One region of the Pseudoalteromonas qingdaonensis genome, then DNA from elsewhere that is predicted to be linked to it. Evidence: predicted binding sites of a transcription regulator. Region 1 holds the regulator's gene; each other region holds the start of a gene.
The links. The regulator sigma-54, encoded in region 1, starts transcription at its own class of promoters, with help from an activator protein. The targets are predictions, from matches to a motif close to GTTGGCACGNNNNTNGNNT.
Positions count from the first base shown of each region.

Region 1 (3,160 bases):
ATGCCTTCAAGGCGACCGTGTGGAATAGCCACCCCTTTTCCTATGCCAGTGCTGCCAAGCTTTTCACGAGCCAGAAGGGAGTCCAGTATGGCTTGCTCACTGAGGTGGGGGATATGTTGGTGTGCTACCTGAGAGAGGTATTCCAACATTCTTTTTTTGCTATTAAAAAGGACCGCAGCCTTGCTGCAGTCCTTGGAAAAAAGTAAATCTAAGCTCATTTTAATGACGAGACAATTTCTCTTTATGTTTGATTACCTGGCGGTCTAATTTGTCAATTAAGCCATCGATCGCCGCGTACATATCCTGATGCTCTGCGGTGGCAAACAGTTCGCCGCCGTTTACATGAAGAGTTGCTTCTGCTTTTTGGTTCAATTTCTCGATATCGAGAATAACATGCACATTATTAATGTGGTCAAAGTGACGCTCTAATTTGGCAAATTTACTATTTACATAGTTGCGAAGAGAGTCTGTGATTTCTACATGACGACCGGTAAGATTTAATTGCATAAGCATTTTCCTTCTTGTCTAACGTCTATATCAAGCTTTTACGTTGATTTGACGGTGGTATGGCCAACGATTCACGATATTTTGCAATCGTCCGTCGAGCCACTTTGATTCCTTGCTCTGCTAGTATGTCGGTAATCTTGCTATCGCTTAACGGTTTTACAGGATTTTCCGCGGCTACTAGCTTTTTGATCAATGCTCTAATCGCTGTGGATGAGCATTCACCTCCATTCTCGGTATTCACATGGCTGGAGAAAAAGTACTTTAACTCAAAGATCCCACGTGGCGTGTGCATGTATTTTTGTGTGGTAACACGAGAGATAGTCGACTCGTGCATTTCCACCATTTCTGCAACGTCGTTAAGGACCATTGGCTTCATTGCTTCTTCGCCATGTTCAAAGAATGCCTGTTGTTGCTGCACAATGCAATTAGTTACTTTAAGTAAGGTGTCATTGCGTTGCTCCAGGCTCTTTATAAACCATTTTGCCTCTTGCAAGTGAGAGCGAATAAATTGGCTGTCACTTTGTGATTTGCAGTTGCGACCCAGGGATGCGTAGTGATCGTTCACACGTATCTTCGGCATGCTATCGGGGTTTAATTCCACCTTCCAGCGACCCTTGACCTTCTTCACCGATACATCCGGGATCACATACTCCGACTCTTCGCGTACTATGGTCGCGGCGGGCTTGGGATTCAGGCTGTGTATCAGTGTCATCACCTCTTTTAACTGCGCTTCTTTAAGCTTAGTCTTTTTCATTAAGGTGCGGTAGTCACGGTTACCAAGCAAATCAATATAGTTACAAACTACCTCTTTCGTCTCGTTAAGCCAAGGGGTTTGAGATGAAAATTGATTGAGCTGGATCAACAAGCCCTCTTGTAGTGAGCGAGCGCCAATACCTATAGGATCAAACATTTGAACTCGCTTAAGCACGGCCTCTATTTCGTCGAGTTCAATCTCTTCTTCCAGCTCATCATGGTTGATGCTGTCGAGCAAGTCCTCGGTGCTAACGGTAAGTAAGCCGTTGTCGTCGATGGCTTCGATAATCGCGGTGGCAATGGCTTCATCTATGGCGCTAAAAGGGGTGAGGCGTAATTGCCACATCAGGTAGTCGTGCAGGGTTTCCGTGGTTTCGCCTTGATAAATAGACTCATCATCTGGCATGGGCCCAGATGAAGCGACCGGTGCGGCACTGATATACTCGTCCCAGGATACATCCATGGGCAGATCATCGCTGATCGAGTCATTGTTGAGGGCATCGCCGCTTTCAACTTCGTCCTGATTGCTTGTGCTGTTTTGGGTGTCACTATCACTGTCAGCCGCCGAGTTTTTATCGCGCGGCAGGTCGTTATCGCCGTAATGCTCTTCTTCGATTTCGAGCAAGGGGTTGGCATCAAGTGCTTCTTGAATTTCTTGTTGGAGATCCAAAGTACTGAGCTGCAACAGGCGGATAGCCTGCTGCAATTGGGGGGTCATTGTTAATTGCTGGCCTAGGCGCAGCTGTAATGATTGCCTCATGTACTCTAACAATCCTTTTGTAATTAAAGTCTAAACTGCTCACCTAAATATACATCGCGTACGGTTTGATCTGCTAATACCTGTTGGGGAGTTCCTGATGCGATTAGCTCGCCATGGGAGACGATATAGGCAGTTTCACATACATCTAATGTTTCGCGCACATTGTGGTCGGTGATAAGGACGCCGATGCCACGGTTGCGGAGGTGTTCAATGATTTTCTTAATATCTAGCACCGAAATAGGGTCAACACCAGCAAAAGGTTCGTCGAGCAGAATAAATTTCGGGTTAGCGGCTAAGGCGCGAGCAATTTCCACGCGACGACGTTCGCCGCCGGAAAGCGCCATGCCTAAGGAGTCGCGAATATGCTGAATATTAAACTCGTCCAGCAGGCCTTCAAGCTCGCGCTCGCGGCCGCTTTTATCCAGATCCTTACGGGTTTCCAAAATGGCCATCAGGTTCTGATAAACGGTCAATTTACGGAAAATCGAAGACTCTTGCGGCAAATAACCTATGCCTAAACGGGCGCGAGAATGCATGGGCAGCAGGGTGATATCCTGTTCGTCTATGCTGATCACCCCTTTGTCGCTTGGCACCAGGCCAACGATCATATAGAAGGTGGTGGTTTTACCGGCGCCGTTAGGGCCAAGCAGGCCGACTATGCTGCCAGCTTTGACTTCCAGGCCCACATCCTTGACCACTTCACGGCCCTTATAGCTTTTTGCCAGCTTTTGCGCCTTCAGCGTGGTCATGGTTGTTCCTTCTCTTCTTGCTCATCATTTTGCGGTGTGAGCGTGGTTCTTACGCGAGTGCTCGAATCTTTATCTTTTTCGGCACTGATCAGCTGCTTGTTTATATCATAGCTGATTGTCTCGGCGATTATCTGTTGATCGGCCATGGCTATTTTTGCAGTGCCGGAAATCTGCAGCATTTGCGTAGCTACATCGTAGCGGATTTCCTTGGCAGAAGCGGTGATTTGCGTACCATCTTCCATGGTTTCGCTGTAGATGGCTGGGTTGCCGGTGGCAATCAGCAACTGCTTGTTATCACCTAACTCAGGGCGACGGTGGGCCTCAAGGCGATCCGCCTTGATTTCTCGTTGACCATGAACAATGTGTACATTTTTATCAAAAATGGTGATAT
Region 1 is NZ_JBCGCU010000005.1:110,178-113,337, reverse strand. Features, by position in the region: gene ptsN (PTS IIA-like nitrogen regulatory protein PtsN) at 1-218, opposite strand, end outside; gene hpf (ribosome hibernation promoting factor) at 220-507, opposite strand; gene WCN91_RS06375 (RNA polymerase factor sigma-54) at 533-2,020, opposite strand; gene lptB (LPS export ABC transporter ATP-binding protein) at 2,044-2,769, opposite strand; gene lptA (lipopolysaccharide transport periplasmic protein LptA) at 2,766-3,160, opposite strand, start outside.

Region 2 (3,160 bases), on a different contig from region 1:
CCCGGGGAAATTTGAACAGGCGCAAAACGGCACCATCTTGCTCGATGAAATCACCGAGATGGATTTGGGATTGCAGGCCAAGTTGCTGCGAGTGCTGCAGGAGCGCGAAGTAGAGCGCCTTGGCAGCCGTAAAACCATTAGTTTGAATGTACGGGTGCTGGCCACCTCCAACCGCGACTTAAAAGAAGCGGTGCAGGCCGGGGTGTTCCGTGAAGATCTCTATTACCGTTTAAACGTGTTTCCATTGCAGTGGTTACCCTTGTGTGAGCGTCCCGGAGACATTATTCCCCTGGCCGAGCATTTATTGCAGCGCCATTGTCAATCGGCTAAACAGGCGCCGGCAACTCTGAGTGAGGCGGCCAAACGCAAGTTGTTAAGCCATGCCTGGCCGGGCAATGTGCGGGAGTTGGATAATGTTATGCAGCGAGCGCTGATCTTACGAGTTGGCTCTGAAGTTGATGTCGATGCCATCTATATCGAGGAGCTTATCAGTCCAGCGGTTGTTGGTGTTTGCGCCGCGCCACAGCCATCAGGCTATGGTGCAGCCAGTGCGACTGAGCAGGGTGACGAAGAGCCCACCTTTAAAGATGAGCTTAAAAACAAGGAGCATAAGATTATCATGGATACCTTGGCGCGCTTTAACGGTAAGCGCAAAGATGTTGCCGAAGCGCTCGGTATCAGCCCACGCACCCTGCGCTACAAGATAGCGCAAATGCGCGAGCAGGGCATTCAACTGCCCCTGTAGCTCGGTGTTGTGGGCGAGGCTTTAGCCTTGCAAGGGCCAATTGTCAGACTGAAGTCTGACCCACATCCTTGGCGGTAAAGTCTGACTACACGGCAATACCTACAGTTATTTGTAGGCGAGGCTTTAGCCTTGCAAGGGCCAATTGTTAGATTGAAGTCTGACCCACATCCCTGGCGGCAAAGTCTGACTACACGGCAATACCTACAGTTATCTGTAGGCGAGGCTTTAGCCTTGCAAGGGTCAATTGTCAGACTGAAGTCTGACCCACATCCCTGGCGGCAAAGTCTGACTACACGGCAATACCTACAGTTATCTGTAGGCGAGGCTTTAGCCTTGCAAGGGCAATTATCAGACTGAAGTCTGACCCACATCCCTGGCGGCAAAGTCTGACTACACGACAATACCTACAGTTATCTGTAGGCGAGGCTTTAGCCTTGCAAGGGCCAATTGTCAGACTGAAGTCTGACCCACATCCTTGGCGGCAAAGCCTGACTACACGACAATACCTACAGTTATCTGTAGGCGAGGCTTTAGCCTTGCAAGGGCCAATTGTTAGACTGAAGTCTGACCCACATCCCTGGCGGCAAAGTCTGACTACACGGCAATACCTACAGTTATTTGTAGGCGAGGCTTTAGCCTTGCAAGAGCCAATTGTCAGACTGAAGTCTGACCCACATCCTTGGCGGTAAAGTCTGACTACACGGCAATACCTACAGTTATTTGTAGGCGAGGCTTTAGCCTTGCAAATGGGCGTCAAATTAACGTTGTTTAAATACTCATCACCGCCAAGAAATAAAAATCTTAACCAGTTGTAATTTAAGGTTATTTTAGTTGGCACGCTTAATGCTTTATTCAGCTCAAGTTTAATTTGACCAGTGCCAGTTTGATGAAAGTTCAAGCCAATTCTTTATTTCAGGAAATGCAGTCCCTTGCACTCGAAGCGCAAGCGCGTAACCCGTTAAAAACCATGCCTCAGCCGAGTAGTTCGGCATCGGTGCAATTTGGTGAGCTACTGAGCAATGCCATAGACAATGTCAACGGCTTGCAACAGGATGCCAAAGCCAAGGTTACCGCCGTGGAAATGGGGGATCGCCGTGTGTCCCTTGCCGAAGCCATGATCGCCTCGCAAAAATCTTCGGTGGCGTTTGAGGCCACGGTGCAGGTGCGCAATAAGCTGGTGGAAGCTTATAAAGACATAATGAACATGCCTGTTTAACGGATAGCGGAGAAAAGTCGTGGCGCAAGCAAATCAATCAACGGATCTCGCCCTAGCCGACACAGGTGGCGATATGCACACTGGCTCAGGCGAGCAACATGAACAGAAGTCGGGGTACTTAAGTGCCCTGAGCGGCGTGGATATGCTGCGCCAAGTAAGTTTGATCATCGCCCTTGCTATTTGCTTGGCCATTGCCATTTTTATCATTATCTGGGCACGCCAGCCAGAAATGCGCCCTCTGGGTAAAATGCCCACGGAAGAATTGATCCAAACCCTGGACTTTTTAGACGCACAAAAAATTGACTATGAGCTTAACGGCAATGTGATCATGGTGCCCGAAGATGCGTATCAGGATATCAAGTTGTCGATGACACGGGAGGGATTAACCCAGGGCCCGACCTCGGGCACAGATATTCTGATGCAAGACATGGGTTTTGGTGTTTCTCAACGCCTTGAGCGTGAGCGTCTTAAGCATTCTCGCGAGCAACAATTGGCACGCACCATAGAAGAGTTAAATAAGGTCTCTCGCGCCAAAGTATTGCTGGCGGTGCCAAAAGAAAATGTTTTTGCACGAATGGAAAAAAAGCCTTCTGCTACCGTAGTGCTCACGCTGCAAAGGGGCCGCACCCTCAACAGTGAAGAAATTGATTCCGTGGTTGATATCGTCGCTTCAGCGGTTCAAGGCTTATCGCCGGAGCGGGTGACGGTCACAGACCAAAACGGCCGCTTGTTAAATTCCGGCTCGCAAAACTCCCTTTCGGCACGTTCACGTAAAGAATACGAAATCGAGCGTCAGCGCGAGCAGGAATACCTGGAAAAAATCGACAGCATCTTGATCCCCGTGGTAGGTTTGGGCAATTACACGGCTCAGGTTGACCTGGTGATGGACTTCAGTGCCGTAGAAGAAACGCAAAAGCGCTATAACCCGGAGTTGCCGGCGGTGCGCAGCGAAACCACCCTGGAAGAGAATAATATCGGCGGTCTGGCTGCGGGTATCCCCGGCGCCCTGAGCAATCAACCACCAGTGAATTCCGCGATCCCAGAAAATGCCACGAATACGCAAAGTACGACGCAAAACAGTGCGCCCTTGCGCACTCATAAAGAGGCGACCCGCAACTATGAGCTGGATACCACCATCTCTCATAAGCGTAAGCAAACAGGGGTGATCCGTCGTATCAGCGTTTCCGTCGCGGTTGATT
Region 2 is NZ_JBCGCU010000007.1:8,378-11,537, forward strand. Features, by position in the region: gene WCN91_RS07705 (sigma-54-dependent transcriptional regulator) at 1-745, shown strand, start outside; gene fliE (flagellar hook-basal body complex protein FliE) at 1,632-1,961, shown strand; gene fliF (flagellar basal-body MS-ring/collar protein FliF) at 1,981-3,160, shown strand, end outside.
Region 2: the regulator sigma-54 is predicted to act here: its motif matches at 1,576-1,594, upstream of fliE (flagellar hook-basal body complex protein FliE).

Region 3 (3,160 bases), on a different contig from region 1:
GATCCAGATGATAGTACACAGCTTTATTGCTCTGCCCATCGACGGCAGTTGGTGGGCGGTGGATCATTATTGGGACATAGTTACCTGGGGCGGCTGGATGTTTACCACAGCCCTGGTACTGGCTTTGGCGCCCTTGACCGCCATGCTGGTGATCAACCTGTCGTTCGGGGTCATGACCCGCGCCGCGCCGCAGCTTAATATCTTTGCCATCGGCTTTCCCTTTACCCTGGTCTCTGGCCTGGTCATCATCTGGGCGACTCTGGGGAATTTTATGGCCCAGTTTGAAGCCCAATGGCTGCGCATGGTGGAGCTGATGTGCTCCATGGTCGGTTGCGCCCCTTAGGAGGATAAATGGCAGAAGATTCAGGACAGGAAAGAACCGAAGAACCCACGCCGAAGAAGCTCCAAGAAGCGAAAAAGAAGGGGCAGATCGCGCGTTCAAAAGAGCTAGGCACCACCTTTGTATTGATCATGTCGGCGGTGTCGCTGCTGATCTATGGCCCGGACATAGGCCGTGGCCTGCACCTGGTGATGGGTCGCATGCTTACCCTTAGCCGCAATGAAACCTATGACACCTCGAAAATGTTCTCGGCCTGGGGCGCCGTTGCCGATGCCTTGCTCTATCCCATGGCCATGTTTGTGCTAGTGATAGTGCTGGCGGCCTTTATTGGTAATACCTTGCTCGGCGGTTTTAACTTTTCCTGGCAGGCCATGGCCCCCAAGGCCAATAAAATGTCCCCGCTTAAAGGCTTTAAGCGCATGTTTGGCACTCAGGCGGCGGTTGAGCTGGTTAAGGCGCTGCTAAAATTTGCCCTGGTTGCCGCCTGTGCTGTGTTTTTAATTAAAATGTACTTTTATGAAATTCTCCATCTCAGTATAGAGACGACGCCGGGCAATATAGTTCATGCTTTGGAGATCATTGCCTGGATGTTCCTAGCGCTGAGCTGCACCATGCTGGTGGTGTCCGCCATCGATGCCCCGTATCAGAGTCATAATCACCATAAGCAGCTGAAAATGACCCTGCAAGAGGTCAAGGACGAGTATAAAAATTCCGAGGGTGATCCACAGATCAAGGCGCGTATTCGCCGCACTCAAAGGGAAATGTCGCAGCGCCGTATGATGCAGGATGTCCCCGACGCCGATGTCGTGGTCACCAACCCGACTCACTATTCGGTGGCACTGAAATACGACACAGACAAGGCCGGAGCCCCAATTATGGTGGCCAAGGGCGGCGATGAGCTGGCGATGCAAATTCGTAAGGTGGCTCAGGGTAACGATGTGCCTCTGGTGGAGTCACCTGTGCTGACCCGGGCGCTGTTTCATACCACGGAAGTGGGCGAGCAGGTGCCGGAGCAACTCTTTACTGCCGTGGCTCAGGTGCTGGCCTATGTTTATCAGTTAAAGCGCTTCCAAAAGGGCCGTGGCCGCAGGCCGACCAAGCTGAGCGAGCACTTACCCATCCCAGATGATTATCAATATTAAGCAGAGCTAGGTAGAATTAGCGCCGCTAAAGCATAACTTTTAAAGCTGGCCTGCTCCTTGCTTTAATGCCCTCAGTGTCAATTTATTGCTGTGCGCATTTATGGATTTTAAGGCCGTTTTAACCCAGCTTAATCGCGATAAAAAAGAATATGCCAAGGGCGTAGGGACGCCTTTATTGGTGCTGGCCGCGCTGGCCATGGTGGTTTTGCCCATGCCGCCGTTTCTGCTCGATATTCTCTTTTCCTTTAATATCGCCTTGGCCCTGGTGGTGCTGCTGGTAACCGTTTATACCTTAAAACCCCTGGATTTTGGTATGTTTCCGGCGGTGCTCTTGGTCGCCACCATAATGCGTTTGGCCCTGAATGTCGCCAGTACTCGGGTGGTGCTGCTCGAAGGTCACCAAGGTGGTGATGCCGCCGGTAAGGTGATTGAAGCCTTTGGCTCTGTGGTGATCGGCGGTAACTATGCGGTCGGTTTAGTGGTCTTTTTAATTCTTATTATCATCAACTTTGTGGTGATCACCAAGGGTGCCGGGCGCATCTCCGAGGTGTCGGCGCGCTTTACCTTGGACGCCATGCCGGGTAAGCAAATGGCCATAGACGCGGATTTAAATGCCGGCTTTATCAGCGCCGAGCAAGCCCGTGAGCGCCGTGAAGAAGTGACCCGTGAGGCGGATTTCTACGGCTCTATGGACGGTGCAAGTAAGTTTGTAAAAGGCGATGCCATCGCCGGTATCGTTATTCTTATCATCAACATAGTTGGCGGCTTGTTCGTCGGCATGATCCAGCATGATCTTAGCTTTGGTCAGGCCATGGAGGTTTATACCCTGCTGACTATAGGGGATGGCCTGGTCGCTCAGTTGCCTTCCTTATTGCTATCTATTGGCACCGCCATAGTGGTGACGCGACAAAATGAAACCCACAACATGGGCGAGCAGGTCAAAAACCAGCTGGGCAATGATAAAGCCCTGTGGATAGCCTGCGGTATCTTGGTCACCATGGGTCTAGTGCCGGGCATGCCGCATTTGGCCTTTTTGGGTCTGGGTGCCTTACTGGGCTTTATTGCTTATTTATCACAAAAACAGGCGCGCGAGGCCGAGTTGCAAGAGCAACAGCAGGCGACGCAGGGCGCTGGCACCCAAGTAGCGACCCGCGATGAGCCCAAAGAGCTGGGCTGGGATGATGTACAGCAGGTGGACGTGATCGGTCTGGAAGTGGGCTATCGCTTAATTCCCCTAGTTGATCAGGCTCAAGGTGGCGAGCTGCTAAGCCGTATTAAAGGGGTGCGTAAAAAGCTCTCGCAAGAGTTTGGCTTTTTGGTGCCACCTGTGCATATTCGCGATAATTTAGAGCTCGACCCCAATGCTTACCGCATTACCCTGATGGGGGTGTCCAGCGGCGATGGCGAGCTCAGCAGCGGCGCCGAGCTGGCCATTAATCCGGGTCAGGTATTTGGCCCGGTTAACGGCATTGCTACTAAGGATCCGGCCTTTGGTCTGGATGCGGTGTGGATAAAGCCAGAACTAAAAGACGAAGCCCAATCCTTAGGTTATACGGTGGTGGATGCCGCTACCGTGGTTGCCACCCATATCAGCCAGTTGCTCACTAACAATGCTGCGCTGCTGCTTGGTCACGAAGAAGTACAGAGCCTGCTCGATATGCTGGCCAAGAGTCATCCG
Region 3 is NZ_JBCGCU010000007.1:21,649-24,808, forward strand. Features, by position in the region: gene fliR (flagellar biosynthetic protein FliR) at 1-343, shown strand, start outside; gene flhB (flagellar biosynthesis protein FlhB) at 352-1,482, shown strand; gene flhA (flagellar biosynthesis protein FlhA) at 1,583-3,160, shown strand, end outside.
Region 3: the regulator sigma-54 is predicted to act here: its motif matches at 1,527-1,545, upstream of flhA (flagellar biosynthesis protein FlhA).

Region 4 (3,160 bases), on a different contig from region 1:
AGGGTGGATCTTGTTCTTAATACCGTCAAGACCAGCCATAAGCTGAGCTGCAAACGCCAGATATGGGTTAGCCGCAGGGTCAGGGAAGCGTACTTCGATACGACGACCTTTTTCTGAAGGAACTACAGGAATACGGATTGATGCAGAGCGGTTACGTGCCGAGTAAGCAAGCATTACTGGTGCTTCGAAGCCAGGAACTAGACGCTTGTAAGAGTTAGTTGCCGGGTTGGTGAAGGCATTGAGCGCTTTAGCATGCTTGATGATACCGCCGATGTAGTAAAGTGCGTCTTCAGAAAGGCCGCCGTACTTGTCGCCAGCGAAAAGGTTTTTGCCATCTTTGGCTAGAGACTGGTGACAGTGCATACCAGAGCCGTTGTCGCCAACTAGAGGTTTAGGCATAAAGGTTGCCGTTTTACCGTAAAGGTGAGCCATGTTGTGGATAACATACTTCATCTCTTGGATTTCATCCGCTTTGATAACCATGGTATTAAAGCGAGTGGCAATCTCATTTTGACCGGCAGTGGCTACTTCGTGGTGGTGTGCTTCTACTACATGGCCTAGCTCTTCTAGTACCAAGCAGGTTGCACTACGCCAATCCTGTGATGAATCAACAGGCGCTACTGGGAAGTAACCGCCTTTAACACCAGGACGGTGACCCGTGTTACCACCTTCATAGTCACGGTCTGAGTTCCAAGCTGCTTCTTCAGAATCGATCTTGTACATAGAACCAGACATATCTGTTTTGTACTTAACATCGTCAAATAGGAAGAACTCTGGTTCTGGGCCGAATAGAACGGTGTCGGCGATACCGGTAGAGCGCATATACTCTTCGGCGCGCTTAGCAACAGAGCGAGGGTCACGCTCATAACCTTGTAAAGTTGAAGGCTCAACTACGTCACAACGCACAACAAGTGTGGTTTCTTCTGTAAAGGGGTCAAGTTTGGCGCTGTTAACGTCTGGTAGAAGTACCATGTCAGATTCGTTAATGCCTTTCCAACCAGCAATAGAAGAACCATCGAACATTTTACCTTCTTCGAAGAAGTCTTCGTCCGCTTGGTGATGCGGGATAGAAAGGTGGTGCTCTTTACCCTTGGTATCGGTAAAACGTAAATCTACGAACTTAACGTCATTTTCTTTAATAAAAGTTAAAACCGTATGTGACATGTGTCCTCCAACTAGGAATATTTTGTGTGCTGCATCTTACTGCAATTGTGCACTAACAAGCTAAAAGTGTGCCAATTATTCAACCGCATGTTTATTAAGAGTTTTAAATAAAGTTATTATTCCGCCAAAGCTATTACGCACCTTTTTGGTGCGCGTTTGCATTGCTTTGGTGCATTTGTTTTGCCCTTTTTCAGCCCTGGTTTACGGCTTGACCAAGGCTGGCTTTAGATTAAACCCCTTACCTTGTACCAGGTACAATAGGTTAGCCGAAAAATACCTGCTAATATTTTTGCTGTGGTTGTTTTTTATTCACCCTAACGGTGCGATATGACAATCAAGTCACAGTCACAGAAAAAAATGTTGGATAAACTTTCATCTAGTGACGTTATAAGGGATAATACGCGCCCTTTTAAACTCGACGCGGGTAGTTGTTTGCCGAGCGTGGACCATCTAGGAACAATGAGGCTAGCCTCTTAAGTAGATATATGAGCATCGAAAAGTTAAGAAATATCGCGATTATCGCGCACGTTGACCATGGTAAAACAACTCTGGTTGATAAATTGCTTGAGCAATCGGGCACACTGCAAACTCGCGGTGGTAACGAAGAGCGAGTGATGGACTCCAACGACATTGAAAAAGAGCGTGGTATTACCATCCTAGCGAAAAACACGGCAATCAACTGGAAAGATTACCATATCAACATCGTGGATACTCCGGGACACGCCGACTTCGGTGGTGAAGTGGAGCGCGTTCTATCGATGGCTGATTCTGTACTTCTTCTTGTTGATGCTCAAGAAGGTCCTATGCCGCAAACGCGTTTCGTAACGCAAAAAGCGTTCGCACAGGGTTTGAAGCCAATCGTTGTTATCAACAAAATCGACAAGCCGAGCGCACGTCCTGATTGGGTAATGGATCAGGTTTTTGACCTGTTCGATAACCTAGGTGCAACCGACGAACAGCTAGACTTTAAAGTGATCTACGCATCGGCTATCAATGGTTGGGCAACACTAGATTTAGACGAGCCTTCGGACAACATGGAACCCATGTTCGAAGCGATTGTTAAAGAAGTTGAGGCACCGGATGCGGATCCTCAAGGTCCACTGCAAATGCAGATCTCTCAGCTTGATTACAACTCATACGTAGGTGTTATCGGTGTTGGTCGTATCAAGCGCGGTACGGTTAAAGTTAACCAACAGGTCACTGTTATCGGTGCCGATGGTAAAACACGCAACGGTAAAGTTGGCCAGGTACTGACTTATCTAGGTCTTGACCGTCACGAAGCACAAGAAGCGACTGCCGGTGATATCATTGCTATCACAGGTCTTGGCGAGCTGAAAATCTCAGACACCATTTGTGATGTAAACAATGTTGAAGCGCTTCCAGCGCTAAGCGTTGATGAGCCTACGGTTACTATGACTTTCTCTGTAAACACTTCACCGTTTGCAGGTCAAGAAGGTAAATACGTAACTTCACGTAACATCCGCGAGCGTCTTGACGCCGAGCTTGTTCACAACGTAGCACTACGCGTTGAAGACACTGACAACCCAGATAGCTTCCGTGTATCGGGTCGTGGTGAACTACACCTAGGTGTACTTATCGAGAACATGCGTCGTGAAGGTTATGAACTTGCAGTTTCACGTCCAGAAGTAATTCTTCGTGAAGTGGATGGTGTTCTTGAAGAACCATATGAAACGGTAACTATCGACTGTGAAGAGGCGCACCAAGGTTCTATCATGGAACAACTAGGTCTGCGTAAAGCGGAAATGACCGACATGTCTCCAGATGGCAAAGGCCGTATCCGTATGGACTTTATGATTCCTAGCCGTGGTCTAATCGGTTTCCAAACCGAATTTATGACCTTAACTTCAGGCACAGGCTTGATGTACCACACATTTGATCACTACGGTCCTCACAAAGGCGGTAAGATCGGTCAGCGTAAAAACGGTGTATTGATCGCGAATGCTCAAGGTAAAGCGCTAACCAACGCCCTGTTCAA
Region 4 is NZ_JBCGCU010000014.1:12,680-15,839, forward strand. Features, by position in the region: gene glnA (glutamate--ammonia ligase) at 1-1,164, opposite strand, end outside; gene typA (translational GTPase TypA) at 1,650-3,160, shown strand, end outside.
Region 4: the regulator sigma-54 is predicted to act here: its motif matches at 1,222-1,240, upstream of glnA (glutamate--ammonia ligase).